Regions from separate parts of the Pantoea rwandensis genome, predicted to be linked through region 1. Evidence: predicted binding sites of a transcription regulator. Region 1 holds the regulator's gene; each other region holds the start of a gene.
The links. Region 1 encodes CRP, which controls carbon source genes, mostly activating them, when cyclic AMP is high. Its sites were predicted from a motif close to ATGTGANNNNNNTCACAT; they were not measured.
Positions count from the first base shown of each region.

Region 2: a site for CRP is predicted at 1,163-1,180, ahead of LH22_RS00580 (YjcB family protein). Genes of this name have one in related genera too.
Region 3: a site for CRP is predicted at 6,448-6,465, ahead of LH22_RS18000 (CdaR family transcriptional regulator). Genes of this name have one in related genera too.
Region 4: a site for CRP is predicted at 3,302-3,319, ahead of mlc (sugar metabolism global transcriptional regulator Mlc). Genes of this name have one in related genera too.

Region 1 covers NZ_CP009454.1:871,491-879,212, forward strand. Annotated here, with positions in the region: gene LH22_RS03870 (aminodeoxychorismate synthase component II) at 1-187, shown strand, start outside; gene argD (bifunctional acetylornithine/succinyldiaminopimelate transaminase) at 275-1,495, shown strand; gene LH22_RS03880 (YccS/YhfK family putative transporter) at 1,496-3,571, opposite strand; gene crp (cAMP-activated global transcriptional regulator CRP) at 3,630-4,262, opposite strand; gene LH22_RS03890 (OsmC family protein) at 4,566-4,970, shown strand; gene LH22_RS03895 (phosphoribulokinase) at 5,014-5,883, opposite strand; gene LH22_RS03900 (YheU family protein) at 5,945-6,163, opposite strand; gene LH22_RS03905 (hydrolase) at 6,166-7,182, opposite strand; gene LH22_RS03910 (LysE family translocator) at 7,243-7,722, shown strand, end outside.
Region 2 covers NZ_CP009454.1:124,610-132,331, reverse strand. Annotated here, with positions in the region: gene LH22_RS00585 (ATP-grasp fold amidoligase family protein) at 1-715, shown strand, start outside; gene LH22_RS00580 (YjcB family protein) at 771-1,052, opposite strand; gene soxS (superoxide response transcriptional regulator SoxS) at 1,305-1,733, opposite strand; gene soxR (redox-sensitive transcriptional activator SoxR) at 1,831-2,307, shown strand; gene LH22_RS00565 (glutathione S-transferase family protein) at 2,352-3,014, shown strand; gene LH22_RS00560 (hypothetical protein) at 3,098-3,280, shown strand; gene LH22_RS00555 (NCS2 family permease) at 3,540-4,889, shown strand; gene LH22_RS00550 (Na+/H+ antiporter) at 5,029-6,678, shown strand; gene LH22_RS00545 (LysR family transcriptional regulator) at 7,041-7,722, opposite strand, start outside.
Region 3 covers NZ_CP009454.1:3,910,103-3,917,824, reverse strand. Annotated here, with positions in the region: gene hemL (glutamate-1-semialdehyde 2,1-aminomutase) at 1-681, opposite strand, end outside; gene erpA (iron-sulfur cluster insertion protein ErpA) at 904-1,251, shown strand; gene LH22_RS18025 (hypothetical protein) at 1,287-1,538, opposite strand; gene btuF (vitamin B12 ABC transporter substrate-binding protein BtuF) at 1,646-2,455, opposite strand; gene mtnN (5'-methylthioadenosine/S-adenosylhomocysteine nucleosidase) at 2,448-3,146, opposite strand; gene dgt (dGTPase) at 3,245-4,738, shown strand; gene degP (serine endoprotease DegP) at 4,875-6,320, shown strand; gene LH22_RS18000 (CdaR family transcriptional regulator) at 6,562-7,719, shown strand.
Region 4 covers NZ_CP009454.1:2,666,584-2,674,305, forward strand. Annotated here, with positions in the region: gene LH22_RS12200 (sugar transporter) at 1-258, opposite strand, end outside; gene LH22_RS12205 (hypothetical protein) at 600-857, opposite strand; gene LH22_RS12210 (MFS transporter) at 1,025-2,281, opposite strand; gene LH22_RS12215 (LysR family transcriptional regulator) at 2,376-3,272, shown strand; gene mlc (sugar metabolism global transcriptional regulator Mlc) at 3,408-4,625, shown strand; gene bioD (dethiobiotin synthase) at 4,731-5,435, shown strand; gene LH22_RS12230 (nucleobase:cation symporter-2 family protein) at 5,612-6,982, shown strand; gene osmV (osmoprotectant ABC transporter ATP-binding protein OsmV) at 7,429-7,722, opposite strand, start outside.

The DNA of each region.
Region 1 (7,722 bases):
CATTGTGGCGCGCGATACGCTACCTGCAGAATTCGACGTCACGGCCTGGAGCCTGCGTAACGGCGAGCCGGATGAGATCATGGGCTTCCGCCACCGTACGCTGCCCTTAGAAGGGGTGCAGTTCCATCCTGAGAGTATCCTCAGCGAGCAGGGCCATCAGCTGTTGGCTAATTTCCTCGACACGTAACTTATGTTTGCCTTCGTGTGATTTTTTATGCATATTTTGTGATTATAATTTCACTTCAGCTCAATAAATAACCCAATGAGGTCGGCAATGGCAGCGGAAAAACTAGCGGTAACCCGGGAAACGTTCGATAACGTGATTTTGCCTGTTTATGCACCTGCGCAGTTCGTGCCGGTGAAAGGCAAGGGCAGCCGAGTCTGGGATCAGCAGGGCAAAGAGTATATCGACTTCTCCGGCGGTATCGCGGTGACGGCTCTGGGTCATTGCCATCCGGCGCTGGTGGAAACGCTGAAAAGCCAGGGTGAAACCCTGTGGCATACCAGCAACGTGTTTACCAATGAACCGGCATTACGTCTGGCGAGCAAACTGATTGCCGCGACCTTTGCCGATCGCGTGTTCTTTGGTAATTCCGGTGCGGAAGCCAACGAAGCCGCCTTCAAGCTGGCACGTTACTACGCCTGCAAAAAACACAGCCCGTTCAAAAGCAAAATCATCGCCTTCCACAATGCGTTCCACGGTCGTACCTTGTTTACCGTTTCTGTTGGCGGCCAGCCGAAATACTCCGACGGCTTTGGTCCAAAGCCGGCAGATATCGTACATGTGCCGTTTAACGATCTGGATGCGGTGAAAGCGGTGATGGATGACCACACCTGCGCGATTGTCGTGGAGCCGATTCAGGGTGAAGGCGGCGTGGTGGCTGCGACGCAGGAATTTATGCAGGGTCTGCGTGCGCTGTGCGATGAGCATAAAGCGCTGCTGGTGCTGGATGAAGTACAGAGCGGCATGGGTCGTAGCGGTAAGCTGTTCAGCTACGAACATTACGGCATCAAGCCAGACATCATCACCACCGCGAAAGCGCTGGGCGGCGGTTTCCCGGTGAGCGCGATGCTAACCACCAATGAAATCGCGTCGGTGATGGCTCCGGGCGTGCACGGCACCACCTATGGCGGCAACCCGCTGGCCTGTGCGATTGCTGAAACCGCGCTGGATATCATCAACACCCCAGAAGTGCTGGGTGGCGTAGAGGCCCGTCGTCAGCAGTTCGTGGATGCACTGCAGGCGATCGACAGCAAATACGATCTGTTCAGTGAGATTCGCGGCAAAGGTTTACTGATTGGCGCAGCGCTGAAGCCACAACACGCCAGTAAAGCGCGCGATATCCTCAATGCCTCAGCAGCAGAAGGGGTGATGGTTCTGACCGCGGGCACTGATGTGATGCGTTTTGTGCCGTCACTGGTGATCGAGCCGACTGACATCGAAGAAGGCATGGCGCGTTTCGCCAAAGCGATTGAGAAAGTGCTGGCGGCGTAATCAGCCCTTCGGACGTAACACTTTCAGCCAGCGGCCGTGATGCGGTCGCTGGCTCCACGCCAGTGAAGAGATGGTGTGCATCACATTCAGGTGTTGCAGGATGCGCTTCACATGCTGCTCGACAATCGTTACCGGCCCTTCATTCATATTCTCCGGCGCTTCCAGAATATTGCTGTCATTGCCTGGCCCATCATACGCCAGCCGCTGCTGACAGCGCTGCAGCGCAATTTCACAGGATTGCAGATAGCGTTCCGCCAGCTTCGGCGTCAGCATGGTGTGCTCACGCGCCAGGATCGTCATCGCGTTGATGTGTTCCACAATGAACTGGCTGTGGGTCACCCACATGCGCATATCTTTCAGGTACTGCGCGTTGAAGCCCGGTTCGCTTGAGGCCTGATTCAGTGAGTTGAAGAGCGCATTGTGCGCCTGATTGACCTTCATGCGCTGATACGCCAGCTTTTCAGGAGACTGCTCCGGCCCCAGCAACATCCGCAAGGCTTCCTGATAAGCCTCCAGCGCATCATGCGCGTTGCTGCGCAGTAATCCGCTCTGCCACTGTGGCCACAGCCAGATCATACCGGCAAAGGCGATCAGGCAGCCCATCAGGGTATCCATCATGCGCGGCAGCAGAAACTGCGCCCCGTTCAGCGACAACAGCTGAAGTGAATACACCGCCGTCACGGTGAAGCCAATCATCGACCAGCCGTAATACTTGCGCGTGACCAGGTAGCTGGCGAGGGTGATGGCCAGCATGAACAGTAGGGTGATCGATTCGGGGACGTCGAGCTGTAGCGATCCTGCGGCGATCAGCAATCCGGCAAAGGTGCCCAGCGCACGGTGCTGGATACGCACCCGTGTCGCGCTGTAGCCATTCTGGCTGACAAACATGATGGTCATCAGAATCCAGTAAGGCTTGGGGATATTGAAGAACAGCGCCAGCGCGCTGCCGAACATCAGCATCACCGAGATACGCGCGGCGGTGCGCAATGCGGCGGACTTGAGCGATAGGTAGCTGCGCAGCGCCGGGAACAGCGGCAGGCGACGCTGGCGATCCGCCATCAAGTCTCGAGTGTATAACGGCTTTTGCGTGCGCAACACGCGGGCGATGCGGCTGAAGTGGTAGTAGCAGAAGTTGCCCACCGGGTTATCAGGATGCTGGCGCGCGATTTTTTCCAGCGCACCCAGTTGCTTCTCCATGTGGAAGCGATCGGGCAACTGATGATAGAGAATGGCATCGGCCAACAGGCGCAGGCGCGCAGAGATGGTTTTGGCATTCCAGCGGATCACTGCTTCAGCGTGACTCTGCTCGACCAGCTTTTGCACTTCTTCCGGCTGGTGCAGGCTCACCGAGATGTGCTCCTGCAAATCAAGCGCCACCTGGAAAGCCCGCGTCAGGCGCTTGTGGCTGTTATCGCGGCTGGCAGAGAGCATGTGCATCTGCTGATAGCAGGTGGTGATCAGGTCAACGGCTTTTTGCTGACGCGCCAGCAACGGCGGCAGCGCTTTCTCGGGATCGGTAAGCTGCGTCAATAGGGTGTATTTGGCATCGCAATAATCCGCCAGTTCCCGATACAGCAGGCTGAGGGTTTCGCGCATTGGCTGCTCTTTCCACAGCCAGAACCAGAACCAGTTAAACAGGCCGTACCACAGCGTGCCACCAATATACAGCAGAGGCGGCACCCACATGGGCATGCGGCCCACCAGGCTGAGGCTGAAGATGGCAGCAATGAGCGTAGCGGGCAGTAAGCGGCCGTGCAGCGGGCTGATTTCGCCGGTCACGCCAATCAACAGCGGCAGCACAAACAGGATCAGCGGTAACGGAATGGCGTCACTGGTAAGAAATTGGATCAGGAAACTGGCGGTAGCAAACAGTGAGCCGCCCACAATCAGGCGTTTAAAGAAGCGCTTATGTGGTGTATCGAGACCCGCCATGTTGCAGCAGGCAGGAACTAATGAGAACAGCAGGCCTTTTTGCAGATCGCCAAACAGCCAGCCTAGTGCCACAGGCAGGCACAGCACCAGCGTTTGCCGCAGTGCGTAGTTGACCTCAGGATGATAGATGATTCGGCGCCACATCAGCTCATCGCAAACAAAAACGGCGCGATGTTGCCATCACGCCGTGGGTGATAAGAAATTAGCGGGTGCCGTAGACGACGATGGTTTTACCGTGTGCGGAGATCAGGTTCTGATCTTCCAGCATTTTCAGGATACGACCCACGGTTTCGCGTGAGCAACCCACGATCTGACCAATCTCCTGACGGGTTATTTTGATTTGCATCCCGTCGGGGTGCGTCATCGCATCGGGTTGTTTCGCCAGATTAAGCAGTGTTTGCGCGATACGGCCCGTCACATCGAGGAAGGCAAGGTTGCCCACTTTCTCGGAGGTGACTTGCAGACGACGCGCCATCTGCGACGAAAGTCGCATTAAAATATCCGGGTTTACCTGAATCAGCTGACGGAATTTTTTGTAAGAAATTTCAGCCACTTCGCAGGCAGTCTTAGCACGTACCCAGGCACTACGTTCCTGGCCTTCTTCAAACAGGCCGAGTTCGCCGATGAAGTCTCCCTGATTGAGGTAGGAGAGGATCATCTCTTTGCCTTCTTCATCTTTGATCAGAACCGCAACGGAACCTTTCACGATGTAGTACAGCGTTTCCGCTTTCTCACCCTGATGGATGAGCGTGCTTTTGGACGGATATTTGTGAATATGGCAATGGGACAGGAACCATTCGAGTGTAGGGTCTGTTTGCGGTTTGCCGAGAACCATTCGCTATTATCCTCTGTTGTAATCGTGCCCAAAATACAGGGGGCAGTTTTCCCTGTCAGGCGGTGTAATCGTAGAGCGCTTCCAGTAAAGGAAAATTATTTCCGGGTGATTCTTAAGCTACGCTTTTGATTCTTCCCGCCTTCGTCTGTGATGACGAAAATATTTTCAGCACTGTTTGTAGCACAGCTTTTGCAAGCTGTCTTCTGTTGTCTCGCTTCAGCAACAGGCGGAAGAGTCTGGATTGCTGTTTATCAAGTGAAAGCGTACTCTGGCGGCAAAACCGCCACTTCAGGAGAAAGAATAATGCAGGCACGAGTGAAATGGGTGGAAGGGCTGACCTTTCTCGGAGAATCCTCATCTGGCCATCAGGTATTAATGGACGGTAACTCGGGTGACAAAGCGCCAAGCCCGATGGAGATGGTTTTGATGGCAGCAGGCGGCTGTAGCGCGATTGACGTGGTATCGATCCTGCAGAAAGGCCGAAATGATGTGGCTGACTGCGAGGTGAAACTCACCTCCGAGCGCCGTGAAGAAGCGCCACGTATTTTTACGCACATCAACCTGCATTTTATCGTTAGCGGCACCGCGCTAAGCGATAAAGCAGTGGCGCGGGCTGTCGATCTGTCGGCGGAGAAGTATTGCTCGGTGGCGATCATGCTCGGCAATAGTGTGAAAATGACGCACAGTTACGAAGTGATTGAGCGATAACATAAGCGGGCGGCCAAACGGCCGCCGCTACAGAATTTCTGGATTATTCAATCCGTTTACCTTCAATCAGCCGCTGCACCAGTGGCGTCATGATTAACTCCATTGCCAGCCCCATTTTGCCGCCCGGCACCACTAGCGTGTTCATATGTGAAATGAACGAGCCCTGGATCATCGCCAGCAGGTAAGGGTAAGCAATGCCTTCCAGCCCACGGAAGTGAATTACCACAAAACTTTCATCGAGTGACGGAATTTCACGTGCGGCAAAGGGGTTTGACGTATCCACCGTTGGCACACGCTGGAAGTTGATGTGGGTGCGCGAGAACTGCGGCGTGATGAAGTTGATATAATCCTCCATCGAACGCACCACTGAATCCATCACCGCTTCACGGGAATGGCCGCGCTCACTGGTGTCGCGCACCAGCTTTTGAATCCACTCCAGATTGACAATCGGCACCACGCCGACCAGCAAATCGACATGCTCGGCGACGTTGTGCTGCTGTGTTACCACGCCACCGTGTAATCCTTCATAGAACAGCACGTCAGTGTTTTCCGGCAGCGGCTGCCAGGGCGTAAAGGTGCCCGGCACCTGATTCCACGGCACCGCTTCGTCGTAGGTGTGCAGATATTTGCGCGACTCACCCAACCCGGTTTTTCCGTAATGCTTAAACGTCTGTTCCAGCAGCCCGAAGTCATTGGCTTCCGGGCCGAAGTAACTGATATGGCGGCCCAGATCGCGTGCCTTACGGATCGCCATATCCATTTCTGGACGGGTATATCGGTGAAAACTGTCACCTTCCAATTCCGCAGCATGCAGATCCAGCTGCTGGAAAATCTTACGGAAGGCGAGGCTGGTGGTGGTGGTACCGGCACCGCTGGAACCGGTCACGGCAATGATTGGATGCCTGGCTGACATAACAGAACTCCCTGTGAAGTCGGGCGATGAGCATTGTTACCACGAATTACTGTGCGGTGCATTAACCGCGAAACTCGCCTTTCGGCATAATGTTGACGGATTCATGCAGTTCCGACCACACCAGCACAACGTCTCCGCGCTCCAGTTGGCGGCGCACGTCGGCGACTTTCTGTTCCAGGCTGCGCTCCTGCTCACCATAGTCGGTACCTTCGCGCAGCACGAAAGTTTCAATCAGGTTTTCCAGTGTTGCGACTTCAAGTTCTTGCCAGGGAATAATCACGATCACACATCCAGATAGGTTGAAAGCCAGTCAGGCACACGCTGTTCCAGCCACATTTTCGGCTTCATTAACGTACCGCCAACAAAGCCAACGTGACCGCCTTTTTGCGTCAGCTGATATTCAATCGAAGGCGACAGTTGCTCCGGCTGCGGGATCACCGCATCGGTCATAAAGGGATCGTCTTTGGCATGGATGATCAGCAGCGGCTTGCGCACGCCCGTGAGCAGCGGCATAGCGCTGGCACGTTGATAATAGTCGTTGGCATCCAGAAAACCGTGCGCCCGTGCAGTAATCGCATCATCAAACTCACGAATACGGCGAAATGCCCGCAGCTGGCTCAGTTCCACCGGCAGTGTGCCAGGCCAGGCCAGCAGTTTGCGCGTGGCGTTCTGTTTCAGCTTGGTCAGTAAATAGTGCTGATAGAAACGAGAGAAGCCGGCATCGAGCTTTTCACTGCAGGGTTCGAGCGCAAAGGGTGCCGAAATCGCGACGGCTGCATCCACAGGCACATCATTGCCCTGCATGCCCAATAAATAGGCCAGCATATTGCCACCGAGTGAAACGCCCACTGCTGCCGTTGGCACCGTGCCCCATTCGCGCTGCAGCCAGTGTAAGAAAAAGGTCGCATCTTCGGTTTCACCGGAATGATAAATGCGTTCCAGGCGATTAGGTTCGCCACTGCAGCCACGAAAGTGCATCACCACCGCCAGCCAGCCCCGCGCCTGACACGCTTGCATCAGACCATGGGCGTATGGGCTACGAAAGCTTCCTTCCAGGCCATGAAACATCACCATACGCGGCTTGTGGCGCGCCTGCGCGGGGTCTTCGCTCCAGGCGAGATCAACAAAATCGCCGTCAGGCAGATCAAGTCGCTGCCAGTGCGGACGCAGGGTTACGCGCCGACGCAGTATGCGCGGCAGCAGGGTTTGCAGATGCGCGTTACTGAATCCGCGCAGCGGAGTGAATCGCTCGCCGTTCAGGCGATCAAAATAGCTTGGGTAAAGGCTTGTCTGATGCATAACTCGCTGATAGCTTCGATGGGTTGTCCGCTTTACTGGGTGAGGAGCACCCGAATTTACATGGAACTGAGTCTTTTTTTATCAATGTTGGGTTTTCTTTGGGTCGCTGCCATCACGCCAGGGCCCAATAATATGTTACTTACCGCCTCAGGTGCTAATTTTGGCTTCCTGCGCACCATCCCGCTGCTCATTGGTATCATGATTGGTATGCAAGTCATGTTGCTGATGGTGGCATTTGGCATCGGCGGTTTGATCCTGCTTTATCCTTCACTGCATCTGGTGCTGAAGATTGCCGGTAGTCTCTATCTGTTGTGGCTGGCGTGGAAAATTGCTACCGCAGAGTACGAGAAGCTGGAAACCGAAGACGCCACGGTGAAACAGATGCCGTTCTGGCAGGGTGGTCTGTTACAGCTGATCAACCCAAAAGCCTGGCTGATGGCGTTGGGCGCGGTGGCCAGCTTCAGCCTTGCAGGCGACGCGTATCTGCATTCCGTGATTGCGATCAGTATCGGCATGGCGCTGGTTAATGTGGTATCCGGT
Region 2 (7,722 bases), 750 kb from region 1:
GGGCAGCGAATACCTGATCCCACTGGTGTATGAGACCAGCGACCCGCACTCGCTGCATACGCTGCCGAGCTGGAAGAACACGGTGATTAAGCCCAATCACGGCTCCAACATGGTGGAAATCCTGCTGGAAGAGCCGGATGCGCTAAAGAAGCAGAAAATTATCAGTGACTGCCATCGCTGGTTGAAGACCGACTTTGCTAATGAAGCGCGTGAGATTCACTATCGCTACATCAAGCCGCGTATCCTGGTGGAGCAGTACATTGGTGATGGTAAAACCGCGCCGATTGATTACAAGTTTCACATGTTCAACAAGCGTGACGGCAGCTTTGAATATGTGCTGCAGGTGATTTACAACCGATGTAACCCGTTACTGTCGATGAATTTTTATGTGAACAACCTCAATGAGGCGTACCACAAAATTCGCGATACCGGGCTGGATGTGAATCCACAAATGGCGCAGTTACAGCACGCATTGGCGCTGAGTAAAACCCTGGCGAGCGATTTTGATTATGTGCGTGTGGACTGGTACATCGATGGTGATCGGATTTACTTTGGCGAGCTGACGTTTACGCCAGGTGCCGGGTTGGTGACCGGGTTGGACCGTGGATTAAACCAGATGATGGGTGATATGTGGATTCAAGACCGCCGCGGTACGCAGATACCGGGTGTGACGGTGCCGGAAGTCGCTATTCCAGCCGTATTGAAGAAAATTTGAGTATCACACAGCAAAATAAAAAACCCCGCTAAGCGGGGTTTTTTATTGGCTGCGATTAAGGCATCGGCCAATCAGCAGGCGTCTGACTCATCACTTCAACGAAGGCGTTTTTGGAGATTTCCATGAAATTGTGCAGATTTTCCATGCTCAGGGTAATGCCGAGCAGGCCGGTGACAAACCAGCATGACATGCCTACACCAATACCGCCGCACATCAGTGCCATCACGTGGTGACTGTTCTGACGCAGTTTAATTTTCATGGTGCTGGCAAAGAACATCATGATGGCGCTGAGCAGCTCCCAACGCATGACGATTAAACTGGTGGTTAACGTAGCCATCTGCAAAAACCTCTTCAAATCAGTAATATCCCTGACATCGATTGGACATCACTGGCGGCAAAGAAGGAGGGTCAGGGAGGCCCTTCTGGCCGTCTTACGCGGGGGTAAATCTGTGACTTGGGTCACATTATATCACTCGATTTGAAAGTTTGAACAAAATTTATACCTGGTATGGTAGAAAGATTTTTATCGAAGCGGGGGAGATGGCAGAGGCAAAGCGGGAAGGTGCGCCCGTGAAGGGCGCGCAGAATGTCACTGAACCGGGCAGCACTCGCCGGTTGTGCGCTGGGCAAAGCTGTTCATGTTTTCACTGCAATCGAAACTCAGCAGGCGCGGACGCTGAATCATCGCCTGACGGCGCATGGTGTGACGATAGGCGGTCGGCGTCTGGGAAAACTGACGGCGGAATACGCGCGAAAAAGTTTGCTGTGAATCGTAACCGTATTGCATCGCGATATCGAACACTGGACGCTGGGTCTGGCGTAACGCTTCAGCGGCCAGAGTCAGGCGGCGCTCACGAATATAGCCACCCAGCGTTTGTTTCGTCACGGTACGGAACATACGCTGCAGGTGCCATTTTGAGTAGCCGGATTTTGCTGCCACTTCGTCGATCGACAGGGCCTTATCCAGATTTTCATCGATCCAGTGTGTCAGTGAATGAATGATTTCCTGTTGCATCATAGCCTCATCCTTCTGAAAGGTTTATCGGGTTTGAAATTCGAAGTTTTGATGGTGTGCGAGTATAATTCCTCAAGTTAACTTGAGGTAAAGGCCCTAAATGAAAAAAGAACGCAATTACCCAAAACCGGTGTTAACGCCGGGTGAAGTGGCGAAACGTAGCGGCGTGGCCGTTTCCGCGCTGCACTTTTATGAAACCAAAGGTTTAATTTTTAGTTCGCGCAATGGCGGCAATCAACGGCGTTACAGCCGCGATGTGCTGCGCCGTGTAGCGATTATCAAGATTGCGCAGCGCATCGGCATTCCGCTGGCGACTGTCAGCGACAGTTTGATGCACGTGCCGGCCAACAAGCGTATGTCGACGCAGGAGTGGGATGCGCTGACGCAGCACTGGCGTGAAGAGCTGGATAAGCGTATCGAGACCCTGACGCGGCTGCGCAACGATTTGGATGGGTGTATTGGCTGTGGCTGCTTATCGATGCGTGATTGTCCACTGCGCAATCCCGGTGACCGTCTGGCAGAGCAAGGTTCGGGGGCGGTGTTACTCGATCCAGAGCAAGACGAGCACAAAGGTTAATCCGCTATACTTGCCGGGAGACTTTGACCGGCAAGGAAAACCGCATGATTACCGTTCACCATCTGGAAAATTCCCGTTCGCATCGCGTGTTGTGGCTGCTGGAAGAGCTGTCGGTGCCGTATCAAATTAAGCGTTATCAGCGCGAGGACACGCTGCTGGCGCCAGAGTCATTAAAGAAAATTCATCCGCTGGGGAAGTCGCCGGTGATGACCGATGGCAATCGCGTGATCGCCGAGTCAGGGGCGATTCTGGAATATCTGCTGCAAAAATATGACCGCGAGCACTTGTTTGCTATCACGGATGAGGATGAGCAGATTCAGGCGCGTTACTGGCTGCATTACGCGGAAGGGTCGCTGATGCCGTTGCTGGTGATGAAGCTGGTGTTTGGGCAACTCGGGAAAAAGCCGGTGCCATGGATTTTACGTCCGGCAGGCATGGCGTTGAGCAAAGGGATTCAGAAGGCGTGGCTGAATAAGCAGCTGAAGCTGCACGGTGGCGTGATTGAGCAGCATCTTAGTCAGCATCGTTATTTCGCCGGTTCTCGGTTTAGCCTCGCCGATGTGCAGATGAGTTTCCCGCTGCTGGCGCTGCAGATGCGGGGATCGTTGCAAGAGATGCCCGCCACCGCGCGTTGGCTGGAAGCGATGCAGCAGCGTGCTGCGTGGCAACGTGCGATTGAGCAGGGCGGGGCAATCACGTTCAATTAATGCACTAAGGTTAGCGCGGATCGCTGTGGGTTGGGTGCCATGCCCAACAAAGGCCCGCCCGATCGCAAAGGAATAACGCATCCATGCAGATCGGCCGCGCCGTCCATGGCGCGGACGCTTTGCTCTTCGGGCGGGCCTTTGCTGGGCCTCAAGTTGATCATCGCTTCAACTCGCCGCACCCACATACGTTTGGTGCCGTTGGTGAGGAAAAATTTGGCGATAAATGGAAAAATATCGATACTTTCCAGCCAGTTCCACTCTCTTAAATTTCGCCTAAAGCAGTGTAACCACATTGTTAATCCGCATCAGTCTGCGCTTTATCCTGCCTGATAATCGATTAGTAGTTGAAAACCCCATAGCAAACGCCAGATAATCGTTTGCCTTTTCCCGTGTCCCCTTTTACGACCTGGAATACGCGGCTACGTAAACGTTTGCCTCTTTTCTCACTGAGATACCTTCACCAGGATGATGCGCAAACGCGGGCCGTGGGGCTCATTACATCTTAAAAAACGCAGAGGATTTACTATGTCTGGCGATTCACGCCCGGCCAGTGGAAAACTGGACGCCTGGTTTAACATCTCGGCACGCGGCAGCAGCGTGCGTCAGGAAATTTTGGCGGGGCTAACCACCTTTTTAGCCATGGTTTACTCCGTCATTGTCGTTCCGGGTATGCTGGGTAAAGCCGGCTTCTCGCCGACTGCCGTGTTTGTAGCGACCTGCCTGGTCGCCAGCTTTGGTTCGATCATCATGGGATTGTGGGCCAACCTGCCCATGGCGATCGGCTGTGCGATTTCCCTGACCGCCTTCACCGCGTTTAGCCTGGTGCTGGGCCAGCACATTAGCGTCCCGGTTGCCCTTGGCGCGGTATTCCTGATGGGCTTGCTGTTCACGTTGATTTCGGTCACCGGGATTCGCGCCTGGATTTTGCGTAACCTGCCGATGGGCGTGGCGCACGGCACGGGAGTCGGTATTGGCCTGTTCCTGCTGCTGATTGCGGCCGATGGCATTGGCCTGGTTGTGAAGAACCCTGCGCCGGGCTTGCCGGTGGCACTCGGCCACTTCACCTCGTTCCCGGTGATTATGGCGCTGATCGGGCTGGCGGCCATCTTTGGTCTGGAAAAACGTCGTGTGCCAGGCGGGATTTTGCTGACCATCGTAGCGATTTCAGTGGTGGGTCTGATCTTTGATCCGGCGGTGACCTATCAGGGGCTGTTCGCTATGCCGAGCCTGAAGGATGCCAACGGCCAATCGGCTATGTTCAGCCTTGATATTATGGGTGCACTGCAACCAGTGGTACTGCCAAGCGTGCTGGCGCTCGTCATGACCGCAGTGTTTGATGCGACGGGTACCATCCGTGCCGTGGCGGGCCAGGCGAATCTGCTGGATAAAGACGGTCAGATCATTAACGGCGGTCGCGCGTTGACCACCGACTCCGTCAGCAGCCTGTTCGCCGGTTTGGTCGGCGCTTCGCCTGCGGCGGTGTATATCGAATCAGCTGCTGGCACAGCCGCAGGCGGCAAAACCGGACTGACGGCGATTGTCGTCGGTCTGTTGTTCCTGTTGATTTTGTTTATGTCTCCGCTGGCCTATCTGGTGCCGGCCTACGCGACGGCACCAGCGTTGATGTACGTTGGCCTGCTGATGCTAAGCAACGTGGCGAAGATTGACTTCAATGACTTTGTCGATGCGATGTCGGGTTTGGTCACTGCCGTGTTCATCGTTCTGACTTGCAACATCGTGACCGGCATCATGCTCGGCTTTGGTTCGTTGGTGATCGGTCGGGTGTTTGCGGGTGAGTGGCGCAAACTGAATGTCGGGACCGTAGTGATTGCGATTGCGCTGGTGACTTTCTATGCCGGTGGCTGGGCTATTTAACTTTTATAACCACTGATTTCCAGATAAGTCTCTTTCTGGTCCACGCCGCACGCAGGGTTGCCCCTTCGGGCGGCGTTTTGTTTTACACTTTCCTTCGCAACAACATCGCTTGAATAAATACGATTCGCCTAAGGAAAGCATGGAAATCTTCTTTACCATTCTCATTATGACGCTGGTGGTATCACTCTCCGGCGTGGCAGCGCGCATATTGCCGTTCCAAATTCCCCTGCCGTTGGTGCAGATTGCCGCTGGTGCATTGCTGGCCGTGCCGAGCTTTGGCTTGCATGTCGATTTTGACCCCGAACTGTTCCTCGTGCTGTTCATTCCGCCGCTGCTGTTTGCCGATGGCTGGAAAACGCCGATTAACGAATTCTTGCACCACGGACGCGAGATCATGGGCCTGGCGCTGGTGCTGGTGCTGATTACCGTGGTCGGAATTGGTTATCTGATTTACTGGCTGGTGCCGGGTATTCCACTGATCCCTGCCTTCGCGCTCGCTGCGGTGCTGTCACCTACCGATGCCGTGGCGCTTTCCGGCATCGTCGGGGAAGGGCGTATCCCGAAAAAGATCATGTCGATTGTGCAGGGTGAAGCCCTGATGAACGACGCATCTGGCCTGGTTTCATTGAAGTTTGCGGTCGCGGTGGCGATGGGCACCATGGTGTTTACCTGGGGTGGTGCCAGCGTGGAGTTCCTCAAAGTGGCGGTCGGCGGTCTGGTCGCTGGCGTGGCGGTATGCTGGCTGTATGGCCGCTCGTTGCGTCTGCTGAGCCGCTGGAGCGGTGACGATCCGGCGACGCAAACTGTGCTGTTGCTGCTGCTGCCTTTCGCCTCTTATCTGATTGCTGAGCATCTGGGCGTGTCAGGTATCCTCGCGGCAGTTGCGGCGGGTATGACCATCACGCGCTCTGGCATTATCCGTCAGGCACCGCTGGCGATGCGTTTACGTGCGAATAGCGTGTGGCAGATGCTGGAGTTCGTCTTTAACGGCATGGTGTTCCTGATGCTGGGCCTGCAACTGCCGGACATTCTGGAAACCTCCGTCGCGCAGGCCAATGCCGATCCTAACGTTGAGCTGTGGATGTTGTTCACCGATGTTGCGCTGGTGTATGTCGCCTTGATGATTGTGCGCTTTGGCTGGCTGTGGATGATGCAACGTGCCAGCCTGCGCTTTCTGAAAAAGAAACCGCTGGAGTTCTCCAACTACTCTTTCCGTGAGTTGCTCATCGCTTCCTTTGCCGGTGTGCGCGGTGCAATTACGCTGGCCGGTGTGCTGTCGATTCCGCTGTTCCTCAGCAATGGCGAACCGTTCCCGGCGCGTTATGAACTGGTGTTTATCGCCACCGGCGTGATTCTGTTCTCGCTATTTGTCGGGGTGATTCTGTTGCCGATACTGCTGCGCGGTATGGAAAGCCATGACAAGTCCGGGCACCGGCGGGAAGTGCAGCATGCGCGTGCGGCGATGGCCAATGTGGCGATCGAGAGCTTGCACAAGATGGAGCAGCGACTGGAAAACGATACCGAAGAGAATATCGATCCGGAATTGTTGAAAGAGGTGAGCTTACGCGTGATCGGCAATCTGCGCCGTCGCGTGGTGGGTAAAGACGAGGTTGATCAGGCGTTGTTTGCCGAAAACCTGGAGCGTCGCTTCCGCCTGACTGCGCTGCGAGCTGAACGTGCCGAGGTTTACCATCTGCGTGCTACTCAAGAGATTTCGAATGAGACAATGCAGAAACTGCTGCGCGATCTCGATTTGCTGGAAGCGTTGCTGATCGAGAAAGAGGAGTAACGCAGGCGGCGTGCGGGCCTGAGCACCGTTGCTGCTGCCGGGCCTTCCTCGCGCCGCTGACGCGGTGCCTTCGGCTTCCACGTCGTGCCAACGGACCGTTCGGGTAAGGCCATCCAGGCCAACCCGAACTGCCAGTCGCATCCCTGCGCCAGGCCCCTGGCCCAACGTAAAAACCTCAGCGCTGCGGATAGCCCTTCCAGCAGCAGAGGCGCCCTGGCCTCCACTATCCTGCACTTGTTAACAACACGCACTGAAGCTTCAGAGCAGCCAGCCCCTGAACGACACCAGACTGCGTTCTCATCCGTCAGCTTTGCTGACAATCATTGCGCCTCTATGGGGAATTTTAATGTGCTCCGGGATTGCTACACCGATAAACGTGGCGGCGCATCAGGCCAATGTTGGCGGCAGCATTCGATCCACGCCTGCGCACTGCGCGACAGATAGCTGCCTTCACGCCAGATCAAGCCCAGGCTCCACTGCAACTCAGATTCCAGAGGCAGCCACAGCAGCGATTGCTTATCCAGCCGCTGGCAAATCGGCTCGGGTAAAATTGCCAGTCCCATTTCGGCTTGTACCATTGCTGCCAGGAAATCCCACTGCGCGCTGCGCACCGCAATCTCCGGCGTCAGCCCCTGACGCTGAAATGCTTTCATCAACTGACGATTAAGCGAGAACTCTTCATTCAGGATCAGCAGTGGATGAGCCGCCAGTTCCTTGAGACCCAGGCTGCTGCGATTGAGCCACTGCGCGCTGCGCGGCAGCAGCACGCACAAAGGATGACGCATCAGTTCCAGTGTATTTAGCGGCAAATCGGCATCAACAGGCAGCGCGGTGAGCGCAATATCCAGTCCGCCGTTCAGCACGGCCTGCTGCACGGTTAAGCCGCCGGATTCGACAATCTTCAATTGCACACCCGGATAGCGGCGGCGAAACGCGGAGATCGAACCGGCGATCTGCATCCCGACCATCGGCGGGATGCCCAGCCGCAGTTCACCGGTTTTCAATTCATTGATATCGCCAATCTGCGCTTCCAGTTGATGAAAC
Region 3 (7,722 bases), 1.3 Mb from region 1:
ACAGAGTGCGCGCAGGCCCGGCAGGAAGTCTGGCTGCGGAGGAATGCAGTTCATGTTGCCGGCAACCGGCTCAACGATGATACAGGCGATATCGTCAGGATACTGCTCGAAGGCTTCGCGCACGGACGCCAAATCGTTATAGGTGCAGGTCAGGGTGTGTTTAGCGAAATCAGCGGGAACACCCGGAGAATTTGGCTGGCCCAGGGTCAACGCGCCGGAACCGGCTTTCACCAGCAGGCAATCTGCGTGGCCGTGGTAGCAGCCTTCAAATTTGATGATTTTATCGCGATGGGTGAAGCCACGGGCCAGACGGATGGCGCTCATGGTGGCTTCGGTGCCGGAGTTCACCATACGCACCATGTCCATACTTGGCACCAGCTCACACACCAGCTCGGCCATTTTCACTTCCATTTCGGTTGGGGCACCGAAACTTAAACCACGAGATGCCGCTTCAATCACCGCATTGCGGATATTGGCGTTGTTATGCCCCAGCACCATTGGGCCCCATGAACCGACATAGTCGATGTAGGCTTTGCCATCGGCGTCATACAGATAAGCGCCGTCGGCGCGTTCGATGAACAGCGGCACACCGCCCACACCGGTAAAAGCACGTACCGGGGAGTTCACACCGCCAGGGATCAGGCGTTGCGCTTCGGCATACAGGTTTTCTGACTTACTCATTGCTCGGCTCCTGCTGTTCTGGAAAAAAATTCTGGCGCCATTCTAAGGGAAGAGTCGCCTGATTAGAAAGGCAAGCAGGTGCGAAAGCCTTTTAAAGCTATACTTTAGCGCAGCGCAGGCGGCACACAGTGTCAAGCGCAGTACTTGATTGCACTGGGCGGCTGGCAGATAATAGCGGAATTAAGGTCGTTTTCTGACCTGGACGTTTACCCGGAGTAAAACATGAGTGACGACGTAGCAGCGCTGCCTTTGCAATTCACTGAAGCAGCAGCGAAAAAAGTAAAAAATTTGATCGCGGATGAAGAAAATCCAGAGCTGAAACTGCGCGTGTACATCACCGGTGGCGGTTGCAGTGGTTTCCAGTACGGTTTTACGTTTGACGATCAAATGAATGACGGCGACATGACCATTGAAAAGCAGGGCGTGGCGCTGGTTGTTGATCCAATGAGCCTGCAGTATCTGGTGGGCGGTTCGGTTGATTACACCGAAGGTCTTGAGGGTTCACGTTTTATCGTGACAAACCCGAACGCGAAAACCACTTGCGGTTGCGGCTCTTCCTTCAGCATCTGATCCCTTTTCTGACCGCCGTTCTGGCGGTCAGAACTTTACCACTCAACAGTCACTAATCGTGACGTCTCACGACGCTTCGCATCGCGTTTAAGCACGCTTTCGGTCACGCGCGGCTGTGCACTGAAGTGACGTCCACAATCAATCGATGGCAATGTTTGTTCGCTTTGGCGCGAGATATCGCAGCGGGAAAAGAGTGTCAGCGTGACGGCAATAGAGCCGGTGGAGGTCGCCGCGCCAATTGGCGCAGCCATCGCGAGCCCTATGGCCAGGAGCAGTGCTCTGGTCATTGATAATTCCTGGTGAAGTCAAAAGTTGCGCGTTGCGCAAAAAGGGCACCGAGCATACGTGGCCGCAGTGCCTTGTATTTTGATTTTCGACAATTTTTGCCGAATCTTTAATCTTTTTTGGTGCTATTTTTCGCCGGATGTAAATCTGCACACAGCTGTTTGGCTGCCAGCAGGATACGCGGACCCGGTCGGCTCAGCCAGTCATCGTTAATGGCAATCACCGGCACCGCCAGTTGTGGTTGCCAGAATTTCACAATATTCGCGGCTTGCGCACGGTCACCGCCAATCACAATCGCCTGGGGATGACGCGCCAGCACTTGCTCACGGCTCACCTGTGGCCAGCTTACGCGACTGTCAGCAAAGATATTTTTACCGCCACACAGCGTGATCACTTCGTTTTGCAACGTATTACGCGATGCAGTAAACAGCGGCTGTTGACCAAACTGCAAAAACAGGGGGATCGGCGTGCGTTGTTGATACTGTTGACGCAGATCATCCTCTTGCTGGCGCAGCGCCTGTGCGGCAGCCGCCGCCTGCTGAGGCTGTGGACTCCACGGTTTGAGCGCTGCTAGCGCATCAATCATCTGATCAATGGTCTGCGGATCAATCCATTCGACTTTAATGCCCAGACGTTGCAGTTGATCGATCTGCCGCTGCGGATTGCCGCCGCGCCAGGCCAGCACCACATCCGGTTTCAGTTGCAGGATGCGTTCAACGTTGATGCCCTGCCAGTTTGCCACCTGCTCTAGCTGTTGGGCCTGCGCCGGAAAATCTGAATAGGCGCTGACCGCTACCGGCGTAATGCCTGCAGCGAAAGCCAGTTCGGTGAGATGGGGCGATAGCGTGATAACGCGCGGGGCAGCGGCAAACAGGCTATTGCCGATCAGCAATAGCCCCAGAAGCCAATATTTAGCCACGCGCCAGTTGTGCCAGCAGGTTTTCCACCATCAGCGACGATTGCTTAGCGGCAACAACCAGGAACTCATCAAAGCTCAGGTGGGATTCTTTGTCCGCGACATCGGAAATTGCACGCACCACAACAAACGGCACCTTGAACTGGTGGCAAACGTGACCGATGGCGGTGGCCTCCATCTCCACGGCGATCGCCTGTGGGAAGGTGGTGCGAATGCGTGCCAGTGGCTCAGCACCGTTGATGAAGGCATCACCGCTGACCACTAAACCGCGCACCGCTTTGAGATCCAGCTGCTTAATCACCTGCTCTGCAGCGGCGATCAATTTTTCATCCGCCACAAAGGCTGCCGGGCAACCGGCCATCTGACCCGGTTCGTAACCAAATGCGGTAACGTCGGCATCGTGATAACGCACTTCATCGGAGACCACGATATCGCCCACTTTCAGTGAAGCGGCCAGACCACCCGCAGAGCCGGTATTGATCACCAGATCGGGTTTGCACAGCTCCAGCAGCAGGGTCGTGCCGAGCGCCGCCGCGGTTTTACCGATGCCTGATTTCAGCAGAGCAACCTCAACACCGTTCAGCGTGCCGGTATAAATTTCACAACCAGCCAGCGTCAGCGTCTGACGGTTTTCGATTTTGTCACGCAGCAGGGTGACTTCCTGCTCCATCGCGCCAATAATGCCTGCTTTCATAAAGAATCTCGCTGTAGTTATGGATGTAAAGCTTAAAAGTGAGGCATAGTCTACCATGGCTGGCAGAGGATGAATTCACCAAAAAATAAGGGGTAATGATGGCGCCGATCAATTTCAAAAATAAGATCAGTTTCACCCGCCCTTATACCAGCCGCAAAGATCCTGAGGGCGAATACTTTATTACACGGCACTTTGAGAGTGACCGTGGCCGCATCATCAATTCTGCCGCGATCCGCCGTCTGCAACAAAAGACTCAGGTATTTCCACTGGAGCGTAATGCAGCGGTGCGTTCGCGTTTGACCCACTCGCTGGAAGTGCAGCAAACCGGGCGCTATATCACCAAAGAGATCCTGCAATACCTGAAAACGCAAGGCGGCGGACTGGCACATTACGGGCTGGATGAGTTTGAAGGCGCGTTTGAGAGTCTGATTGAGATGGCCTGCCTGCTGCATGACGTGGGTAATCCGCCGTTTGGTCACTTTGGTGAAGCCGCCATCAATGACTGGTTTGACGACAACCTGCCTCTTGAACTCGTGGACCCGCTGGTGGCGGGCGTGGCAGATGAGCATCAGCGCGCCGATTTTAACCAGCTAAATGCAATGATTCGTCAGGATTTGTGCCACTTCGAAGGCAATGCACAGGCAATTCGCCTGGTGCATACGCTGCTGCAGCTCAATCTTAGCTATGCGCAGGTGGCCTGTATTTTAAAATATACTGCCCCCGCATGGTGGCAGGGCGATAAGCCGGCAGAATTTAGCGTGCTGATGAAAAAACCGGGTTTTTATTTGTCCGAACGTGAATATGTGGCTGACTTACGCGCAGCCACCCATATTAAAGAGCATCATCGCTATCCACTTACCTGGATTATGGAAGCCGCTGACGATATCTCATACTGTATTGCCGATTTAGATGACGCGGTCGAAAAAGACATTTTTGATGTTGAGACCTTGTATAAGTCTCTGCTTAAAGCCTGGGGGACGGTAAATAGTGGTGATGCGTTCAGTCGCACAGTGAGCGAGGCATGGAAGGAAGCCAACCAGAAAAAACGCCGTAGCCTGAGCGATCAATTTTTCATGTCATTACGAGTTAACGTGCAAAATGTGTTGGTTAGCCATGCCGTGCGCCGTTTTGTCGATAACCTTCCGGCTATTTTTGAAGGGAATTTCAATCATGCGCTGCTGGAAGATGACGGTGATGAAGGCCGTCTGTTGAAATTATTTAAAACCGTGGCGCGCCAGCAGGTATTTAATCATCCAGAAGTTGAACAGCTCGAATTACAAGGCTATCGGGTGATAAAAGGGCTGCTGGAAATCTATCAGTCATTAATGTTGCTGGATTATGAACAATTTACTACGCTGATGAACGACGATTTTCTGCCGAAATATCCGATTGAAACGCGACTGTTTCATAAGCTTTCAGGAAAACATCGAAAAGCTTATCAGCAGCAGATGCGGGCACTGATTGTCGAGCATAAATATCAACGCTTGTTGTGGGAGCGTTATTATCGTTCGCGGTTGATTCAGGACTATATCAGCGGGATGACAGACAATTATGCGTGGGATGAGTATCGTCGTTTGATGGCCGTGGAATAAGCTGAGTTTTGTAAAGATGAAGAATAAATTTTTACCTTTGCCCAAAACTTCATTAGGAACTTCGCGCTAAAAACTTAATCTCACCATCACGACCACAGCAATGGTCTGGCCGTAAATCTTAGAGAGACACAGACAAATGAAAAAAAGCACATTAATGTTAAGTGCGCTGGCGCTTAGTCTGGGCATGGCATTGAGCCCTGTCAGTTTCGCGGCGGAAAGTGCTTCCTCCTCGAACCAACAGTTGCCAAGCCTGGCGCCGATGCTGGAAAAAGTGATGCCTTCCGTGGTGAGTATTAGCGTTGAAGGCAGCACCACGGTGAAAACCCCACGCATGCCGCAGCAATTCCAGCAATTTTTTGGTGATAACTCGCCATTCTGCCAGGACGGTTCGCCATTCCAAAGCTCGCCAATGTGCCAGGGTGGCGGTGATGGTAGCCAGGGCGGTGACAACGGCGGCGCCAACACCCAACAGCAAAAATTCCGTGCGCTCGGTTCGGGTGTCGTGATTAATGCCGATAAAGGCTATGTCGTCACCAACAACCATGTGGTGGATAACGCCACCAAAATTCAGGTGCAGCTGAGCGATGGCCGTCGCTATGACGCCAAAGTGATTGGTAAAGATCCGCAGTCTGATATCGCTCTGATTCAACTGCAGGACGCGAAGAACCTGACGGCGATTAAGATCGCTGACTCCGATGACTTACGCGTCGGTGATTACACGGTCGCGATCGGTAACCCGTATGGCCTCGGTGAAACGGTGACCTCCGGTATTGTTTCTGCACTGGGTCGTAGCGGCCTCAACGTCGAGAACTACGAGAACTTCATCCAGACCGATGCCGCCATCAACCGTGGTAACTCTGGTGGTGCGCTGGTGAACCTGAACGGTGAGCTGATCGGGATTAACACCGCGATTCTGGCACCAGACGGCGGCAATATCGGTATCGGCTTTGCTATCCCAAGTGCGATGGTGAAAAACCTGACGGCGCAGATGATCGAGTATGGCCAGGTTAAGCGTGGCGAGCTGGGCATTATGGGTACCGAGTTAAACTCGGAGCTGGCGAAAGCGATGAAAGTCGATGCCCAGCGTGGTGCCTTTGTTAGCCAGGTTCTGCCTAACTCAGCAGCGGCAAAAGCGGGTGTTAAAGCCGGCGATGTCGTGGTGTCGATGAATGGCAAACCGTTGACCAGTTTTGCCGCGCTGCGTGCAGAAGTGGGCTCACTGCCAGTGGGCACCAAACTGCAGCTGGGTCTTTTACGTGACGGTAAACCGGTGACTATCACGGTTGAACTGCAGCAGAGTTCGCAGGAAAAAGTGCAGTCCGCCACTATCTACACTGGCATTGAAGGTGCCGACCTGAGCAATATCGACAGCAACGGCCAGAAAGGCGTGCGCGTGGATAATGTGAAGGCGGGCAGTGCTGCAGCGCGTATTGGTCTGAAGAAAGGTGACGTGATTATGGGCGTTAACCAGCAGGCGATTGCCAACCTTGGTGAACTGCGCAAAATTCTCGACACCAAACCGTCTGTGCTGGCCCTGAACGTGCAGCGTGGTGACAGCAGCCTTTATCTGCTGATGCAGTAAGTCTTAGATAATTGAGTACAGGCGAGCTTCGGCTCGCCTTTTTTTGTTTTTGTCAGCAGAACTGCGCCATTGGCTAGCATCAACACCATTTTAGTGTGGTCCACATTGTGCAGATGTCCGTTTCGCAATGTGACGCCTACCGCAATTCCCGTATTCTCTATCCGGCTATGTGCAGTTGCACAATGCCAGGCGTGCGTGGGATGCGTATTCTGTCAATTCTTCCCTTTCTCTGGAGTGATTGATGGCCACCTATCATCTCGATGCGCGACTGGCTCAGGATATTGTTGCCCGCACCATGCAAATTATTGACAGTAATGTCAACGTGATGGATGCACGCGGCCGTATTATTGGCAGCGGCGATCGTGAGCGTATTGGCGAATTGCACGAAGGTGCGCTGCTAGTGTTATCGCAGGGAAGGGTAGTGGACATTGATGAGGCCGTGGCGAAACATCTGCACGGCGTGCGTCCTGGCATCAACCTGCCGTTGCGTATTGATGGTGAGATTGTCGGTGTAATTGGCCTGACCGGTCAGCCGGCAGCGCTGCGTCATTACGGTGAACTGGTGTGTATGACCGCCGAAATGATGCTGGAACAAGCGCGGCTGTTGCACATGCTGGCGCAGGATAGCCGTTTGCGCGAAGAGCTGGTGCTGAACCTGATTCGTAGCGATACGCTTTCACCGGCGTTGAGCGAGTGGGCGCAGCGCCTGGGCATCGATCTCAATCAACCGCGCGTGGTGGCGGTGGTGGAAGTCGACAGCGGTCAGCTTGGCGTTGACAGTGCGATGTCGGAATTGCAGCAGTTACAAACACTACTGACAACGCCGGATCGTGACAACCTGATTGCTATCGTCTCACTCACTGAAATGGTGGTGTTGAAACCGGCGCTCAACGCCCACGGCCGTTACGATCAAGACGATCATCGCCGTCGCGTGGATCAGTTATTACAGCGTATGAAAGAGAGTGGGCAGGTGCGAATGCGCATCGCGCTGGGTAATTTCTTTACCGGTCCCGGCAGTATTGCGCGTTCCTACCGTACGGCGCGCACCACCATGATGGTGGGTAAACAGCGCATGCCGGAACAGCGCAGCTTCTTCTATCAGGATTTGGTGCTACCCGTACTGCTGGATAGCCTACGCGGTGGCTGGCAAGCGAATGAACTGGCGCGTCCGTTGGCGAAACTCAAAGCCAATGATAATAATGGATTATTGCGGCGTACGCTGGTGGCGTGGTTCAGTCATAACGTGCAGCCAAGCGCCACGGCACGCGCACTGTTTATCCATCGTAATACGCTCGAGTATCGCCTGAACCGCATTTCCGAGCTGACCGGATTGAACCTCGGCAATTTTGACGATCGATTGCTGCTGTATGTGGCGCTGCAACTGGATGAACAGAGCTAGCCC
Region 4 (7,722 bases), 1.8 Mb from region 1:
AATGAACAACACCGACAGCAGCAGGCGGCGTTCAATATTACGCGTCAGCAGCATTAACGGCAGGGATAACAGCGCAACGACCCATGCATAAATGGTCAGCATAATACCGACATCGGCGGTCTTCATGGCGTAGCTCGCCGCGATATCCGACAACAGGCCAACAGGGACAAATTCAGTGGTATTAAAAACAAAGGCGGCAATCGCCAGCAGCACAACGCGTAGCCAGGCTGTTTTACGTGAGACGGTAGTTGGTTGCATGGGGTTCAAATCGATCTGACAGCGAGTGAGGGGGCGAAACGAGCCCGGTTAAGTGACCTGCATCACAAATTGGGGCTATTGTGGAGCATTAATGAGCGGATGAAAACCATATAGACCGTTTTTATTCCTGAATATTTTTTATCGCTGGAGGCCAGGTTAATAGCCTGAGGTTATTATCAATTCTTGCTTTTTGGCTAAAGGGTGAAAGCAGGCAAGAACCATCAAGGCGTAGCGCTTTACGATCCCGTGATGAGGAAGTCGGCTGTTTCTTTATGAGAACGATGTGACAGCCGTACTTAACATCACGCCTTAAGCGCTACGCGATTGTCAGACCAGCATTATCAGAGTTGCACCATGTGTTTTAGCGCCACGCTATGCTGAGTGGTCAGGCTTTTTTTTACCGCCACCGGACAACAATGCTCGCATCCCATCGCACTGGAATAAAATTTACGGGCTTGTTGAATGGCGGCAGTGGCCGTGTAGAAAGTCCCGAGAAAGCGCCGTGCACCATCAGAAGGGAGGAACGGGCAGCCTGTTGCATGTACCACATGGTTGTCGTTATAGCCTGCATGCTTATCGACGTAATAATAGAGTTGCATCTAACGTCCTCATTGCTGTGAAAAAAGAAAATCTAACTATTGTTGGAATAAAATGGATTATAGCGACGAATTGTCGTTTTGTTTTAAGTGGGACTATTTGAAAGCGCGATTCTGACGGCTTAAACGAGAAGCGGGGCGCAGCGGCCCCGTTGTTTAGATGAAAGGTATTACAGTTTTCGGCACTGCAAACGCCAGCCGACGAACAAGGCCAGCAACAGCAACACAGTGATGAACAGTGTCACGCCCGTCCAGCCATAGCTGTGCCAGAACACACCGCCTAGCGTGCCCGCCACGCTGGAACCCACGTAATAGCTGAACAAATAGAGTGACGAGGCCTGGCCCTTGGCGCGGCGCGCGCGCGGACCAATCCAGCCGCTGGCAACAGAGTGCGCGGCAAAAAAGCCCGCCGTAAACAGCATCATACCGGGCAGTATCAGCCAGAGAGAATGAAAGGCGGTGAGCAACAGTCCGGCCAGCATAATAGCCGTGGCGCTAATCATCACCGGACCACGACCAAAGCGACTGGTCATCGCGCCCGCTTTGGGAGAACTCCAAGAACCGGTCAGATAAACTACCGACAGCAGGCCCACCACCGCCTGGCTCAACGACCAGGGGGCGCTCAACAAACGGTAGCCGATGTAATTAAACAGCGTCACAAACGCGCCCATCAGCAGGAAACCTTCTGCGAACAGGAAGGGTAACCCTTTGTCGCGCCAGTGCAGCCGGAAGTTAATCAACAAGCTGCGCGGACGTAACGAGGCGGGACGGAAATGACGTGACGCCGGCAAAATCTTCCAGAACATCAGTGCGCCCGCCAGCGAAAAGCAACCGATCACCCCAATCGCCACACGCCATGAGAAGAAATCGGTTAGCACGCCGGTCAGCAAGCGACCGCTCATGCCGCCAATGGAGTTACCGCTGATATACAGACCCATGGAGAAGGCAATGACGCGGGGATGTATCTCTTCACTCAAATAGGTCATACCGACCGCTGCAACGCCACTAAGAGACAAACCAATCAGCGCACGCATCATCAGAATGCCTTGCCAGCTGGTCATGGTGGCCGAAATCAGGGTGCAAATGGCAGCGAGCATCAAGGCAGTGACCATCACCGATTTACGCCCGATGGCATCGGATAGCGGGCCGGTCACCAGCAAGCCCAGCGCCATCAATCCCGTGGAGAGTGACAGTGAAATACTGCTCTCAGCGGGAGAGACGCCAAACTGCTGCGACAGCACGGGCAGAATCGGCTGAACACAATACAGCAGTGCGAAGGTGGCCAACCCTGCGGAGAATAATGCGAGAGTGACACGCATAAACTGCGGTGAACCACGCTCAATCCATTCTGAGGGGGCGACGGTTGAAGCAGGCTGAACGGACAACTCGTCTTCATGAATTGTCACTGCCTGGGAAGAGCGACTCACGGAATATCCTTAGATGAGAAACGGTCTGATTACTGTAGGAAAATGGGAATAGGTTGTACAATATATTAATAATCTCAAATGAGACGTTTAAAGTATGAATGTTGAGTTGCGCCATCTGCGTTATTTCATCGCCGTTGCGGAGGAGCTGCACTTTGGCCGCGCGGCACAGCGGCTAAATATCTCCCAACCGCCGCTCAGCCAACAGATCCAGCAGCTGGAGCAGGAGATTGGCGCACAGCTGTTTACCCGAACCAATCGCAGCGTGCAGATCACACCTGCCGGTCAGTTGTTTTTACAGGATGCGCGCGTCATTCTGCTGCAGGTTGAACAAGCCGCCAGTCGGGCTGCGCGTGTGCACAGTGGACAGGAAGGCGAGCTGCGCATTGGTTTCACCTCTTCCGCACCCTTCACCGGTCTGGTTTCCGATGCGCTTTATCAATTTCGTCAGCGTTGGCCGGAAGTGCACATTTCGATGCAGGAAAATAACACGCGTCAGCAGTTAGCACCGCTGCACGAAGGTCGGCTGGATTTAGGTGTGATGCGCAACACACCGCTGCCAGGCGATTTACAGCATAGGGTACTGCTACGCGAGCCGTTGTGCGCGCTGGTGCACTGGGCACATCCGCTGGCGGATGCCGAATCGATCTCCATTCAGGCACTGGCCAACGAGCCCTTCGTGTTTTTTGATCCACAGGGGGGGACCGCGCTGTACGGGGAAACACTGGCGCTGCTGCACCGTTATCAAATCAAACCCTTTATTACTCAGGAGGTGGGCGAGGCGATGACGATTCTCGGTCTGGTCGCAACCGGATTGGGTGTTTCCATATTGCCGGCCTCATTTCGGCGTGCGCGACTGGCTGATGTGGTGTGGATTCCCCTGCAAGAGCACGATGCCATTTCTGAAGTCTGGCTGGTCTGGTCAGCCACGCGGCAACCCACTGCGCAAATGCAGAATATGATGCAATTGATGATGCAGAATGCCGAAATTTAAATCGTCTGATGATCAATGGCCCGATCTTTATGTGCGATAAATCACATTTCTAATCAAATATTTGACGCTGCCTGCCAATCTGCATCACCATAGCTGCTGTTTATTTAGAAGCGCGAAAATATCCGGGAGCAGGGCGTGAATCTGGACAGTCAGCCTGGCCACATTGACCAAATAAAACAGACCAACGCAGGCGTGGTTTACCGACTGATTGACCATTACGGCCCGATATCGCGTATTGAGCTTTCTAAACGTGCCCAGCTGGCGCCCGCCAGCATCACCAAAATCGTGCGGGAAATGCTCGATGCGCATCTGGTGCAGGAAACTGAATTCCAGGAGCCGGGCAGCCGAGGGCGCCCGGCCATTGGTTTGATTCTGGATACGCTCGCCTGGCACTATCTTGCCATACGAATTCAACCGGGACAGATCACGCTGACGCTGCGCGATCTTAGCAGCCGTGCGTTGCAGGAAGATCGTTTACCCCTGCCTGCCAGCGCTGACCAGCCGCTGCTGCAAACACTGCAGAATAGGGTCAATGAGTTCTTCGTCCGCCATCAAAACAAACTTGAGCGTCTTACCGCGATTGCCATCACCTTACCCGGTTTAATTAACGCGGCATCGGGTGTGGTGCATCGCATGCCGGGCTATGATGTGCAGGAAATGCCGTTAGGTGAAACACTTTCCTCGCTCACGGGTTTACCCGTATTTGTGCAACATGACATCTCCGCCTGGACGCTGGCCGAAGCGCTGTTCGGTGCTTCGCGCGGTGCGCAGGATGTGATTCAGATAGTGATTGATGAAACGGTAGGCGCGGGCGTGATCAGCGGAGGCCAACTTTTGCACAAACGTGGTCGTGCGCTGGTAGAAATTGGACATACGCAGATCGATCCTTACGGCCAGCAGTGTTACTGCGGCAATCATGGCTGTCTGGAAACCGTAGCCAGCACCGGCAGTTTATTGCAATTGGCTGCACAGCGTTTGTCTTCGCAACCCGACAGTTTGCTGCATTGTGAACCCCTGACCATCGCCAGTTTATGTGCCGCTGCACAGCAAGGCGATCGGCTGGCGCGTGACGTCATTGCCGGGGTGGGCCACCACATTGGTCGCATGCTGGCAATGATGGTGAATATCTTCAACCCACAACAAATCCTGATTGGTTCTCCGCTTAATCAAGCCGCTGATGTGCTGTTTCCTGCAGTCAGCAGCACTATTCGTCAGCAGGCGTTACCCGCGTACAGTCATGAGATCCAACTTGCCCCTACCAGCTTTAGCGATCCGGGTACTTTTGGTGCCGCCGCGCTGATCAAAGACTCACTTTATAGCGGTCATTTGCTGGTAAAACTGTTGCAGGGCTAATCACTGCTCGCCTTAAGTTTGCGCTAACGCAATCTGCCATCCGAGACATTTCCTTAAACTGCCTTCTTCGCAGGTTACACATCGCTTCAACGAAGGAGGAGTAAGGTGAAAACAATCTTTGTCACCGGTACCGACACTGCGGTGGGTAAAACCGTCGTGTCACGCGCACTGCTGCAGTGTTTTGCCAAAGCGGGTCTCTGTGCCGCAGGCTACAAACCTGTTGCCAGGAGTGCACAGCACACGCCTGACGGGTTGCGTAATAAGGATGCTTTGCTGTTGCAGCAGGCGTCGGGTCTTGAACTGCCGTACCCTGCGGTGAATCCCATTACGCTGGAAGAAGATGAAATCAGTACCAGCGCATCGGTGCGAATGGATTATCCGTTGCTGAGCCGCTGCCTTGAGCAGTTAAAAAGTCAGGCTGCGCGGGTAGTGGTGGAAGGCACCGGTGGATGGCGCAGTTTGATGAATGATCTGCAACCGTTGTCCAGTTGGGTTCAACAGGAACAACTGCCGGTCGTCCTGGTGGTGGGCATTAAGGAAGGTTGCATTAGCCATGCTTTACTGACCGCCGATGCCATTGCACGCGATGGTCTGCCTTTAGCGGGTTGGGTCGCCAATCGTATTAATCCGGGGTTAGCGCATTACGCTGAAATTATTGATGTTCTGCGTGAAAAGCTAGGTGCACCACTGCTGGGGGAGTTGCCTTATTTGCCCCGTGCTGAGCAGCGCGAGCTGAGCGGTTATCTGGATATTTCTCTGCTGGACGATGCCTTAATGCACGATGACAGTGCGCAGCTTGCGGCAGGATGAAACGAAGTGATGCAAATGATCGGTGGCTGAATCTAAGGTTTCGGATTCAGCATCCGAGAACATCCTACTTAAATCCTATTATTTTCATTCTGTTATAAAATTTTTCCTCATTATGAGTGCCACTGGCGTGAATTATGCATCAGCCCTGCTGATGAATATTCTGCCGGAGCACACTTATGTCACACTCCCCAAAAGGTTTATTGTATGGGCTTGATGCCCGTATTGGTCCTGTTCCCGCCTTTTTCGCTGCGTTGCAGCACGTCCTTGCCAGCGTGGTGGGGATCATTACGCCGCCACTGATTATTGGTTCAATCCTCGGATTGCAGACTTACATTCCGTATCTGATCAGCATGTCTTTGCTGGTTTCCGGTTTAGGGACGTTTCTGCAGGCGCGTCGCTTTATGGGGATTGGGGCGGGCATGATTTGCCTGCAAGGCACCAGCTTTGCCTTTCTGGGTGTCATTTTGTCCGGTGGTTTGATGGTGAAAGCGCAGGGCGGTTCACCGGAAGCTGTGATGGCGATGATCATGGGCTGCAACTTCGTGGCAGCGTTTATTCCGATGTTGATCAGCCGTTGCGTAGCGCCGTTGAAGAAAGTGCTGACGCCGGTGGTGACCGGCACGGTGATCACCTTGATCGGCATCAGCCTGATTAAAGTTAGCATCACAGATTGGGCAGGCGGGCATAACGCCGCTGACTTTGGCGCTCCGGGGAATCTGGCGCTGGGCGCGCTGACGCTGCTGGTGATCATTGTGCTCAACCGTTCCCAAAATCGCTGGATGCGTCTGGTTGCGGTGGTGGCAGGCATCACCGTGGGTTGTCTGGCGGCGGCACTGACCGGCCATCTGCCCATCAAACCGATGGCCTCCGGCTCCTGGTTGGTTTTGCCTTCATTTTTCCGCTTTGGCTTTGATTTTAGCTGGAGCATTTTCGTGCCGATTGCGCTGGTGTCGGTGATTTGCGTGATTGAGGCGGTAGGAGATTTGACAGCGAATTGCCTGATCTCACAACAACCGATTGAGGGTGAAGGTTTTCAACGTCGTTTGCAGGGCGGCATTCTGGCAGATGGTATGAGCTGCCTGTTTGCCGCGATGTTTTCGGCATTCCCTAACACCACTTTTGCGCAGAATAACGGCGTGATTCAGATGACCGGTGTGGCCAGCCGTTATGTTGGCATGGTGATTGGCCTGATGTTATTGCTGTTGGGCGTGTTTCCGGTGATCGGCAATGTGCTGCAGCAAATCCCTGCGCCGGTCCTTGGTGGCGCGACCCTGGTGATGTTTGGCAGTGTAGTGGCGGCAGGTATTCGTGTGATGACGCAATCACCGTTGGGCCGCCGTGAGATGTTAATCGTCGCGGTGTCATTTGGCATTGGTTTAGGTGTGGAAGCGGTACCCGAGGTGTTGAAACAGTTGCCATCATTGGTGAGTAATTTGTTTGGTCATGCGGTGACCACGGGGGGCATTCTGGCGATGCTGTTGAATATTGTGCTGCCATCGGAGCGGGGGGATGATCGGGTTATCGGGGCGGTAGAGGAAAATCACTGATTTTGAGTCTGTGCGTACGTCGGAAGAAGTGGGGATTTAAACCCCTGGCTGTGAGTCGGTGCGTAAGTCGGAATAGGTGGGGATTTAGACCGCTGACTGTGAGTTGGTACGTACGTCAGAAGAGGTGAGGATCTAATCTACTGGCTGTGGTCGGTGCGTAAGTCGGAAGAGGTGGAGATCTAAACCACTGACTGTGAGTCAGTGCGTACGTCGGAAGAGGCGGCAGATCGTAAAGACGCCGTAAACCATCCCTGGGGCTCGGCCCGCGCCATCCCTGGCGCAGGACGCTTTACTCCTCTGCCGCCTCTTCCAACGTTTCAGCTGTCGTGCGGTTTGTCTGCGTTCGGGCTTTCATGCGATTTGCTCCAGGATCAAGCCTTCGCGAAACATGTCTGCATCCGGGCTGTTGTAAAATTTGCCTCGAGATTCAGCCATCGCGCGATTGGTTATGGATTCAACCTACGGCGCGTACGTCCTGAGCTGAGGTAATCCGCGATATAGTCCTGCGAAATCTCACCGCTGTAGCGACCTTCCTCATCCACGATCGGCATCCAGACGGTGTTGTGCTCATACAGCTTGGATAGCACCACGCGCAGGTTCTCTTCCGCTTTGCCCGTCACCTTGAAGGTATGCAGCATCTCCTCGCAGCTTCCGGCGGCATTACGCGCTTCGCGACGCTTCACAAACCCCAGCGGCTTGCCATCATCGTCCACCACGGTGACCGATCGCATATCGTTGTC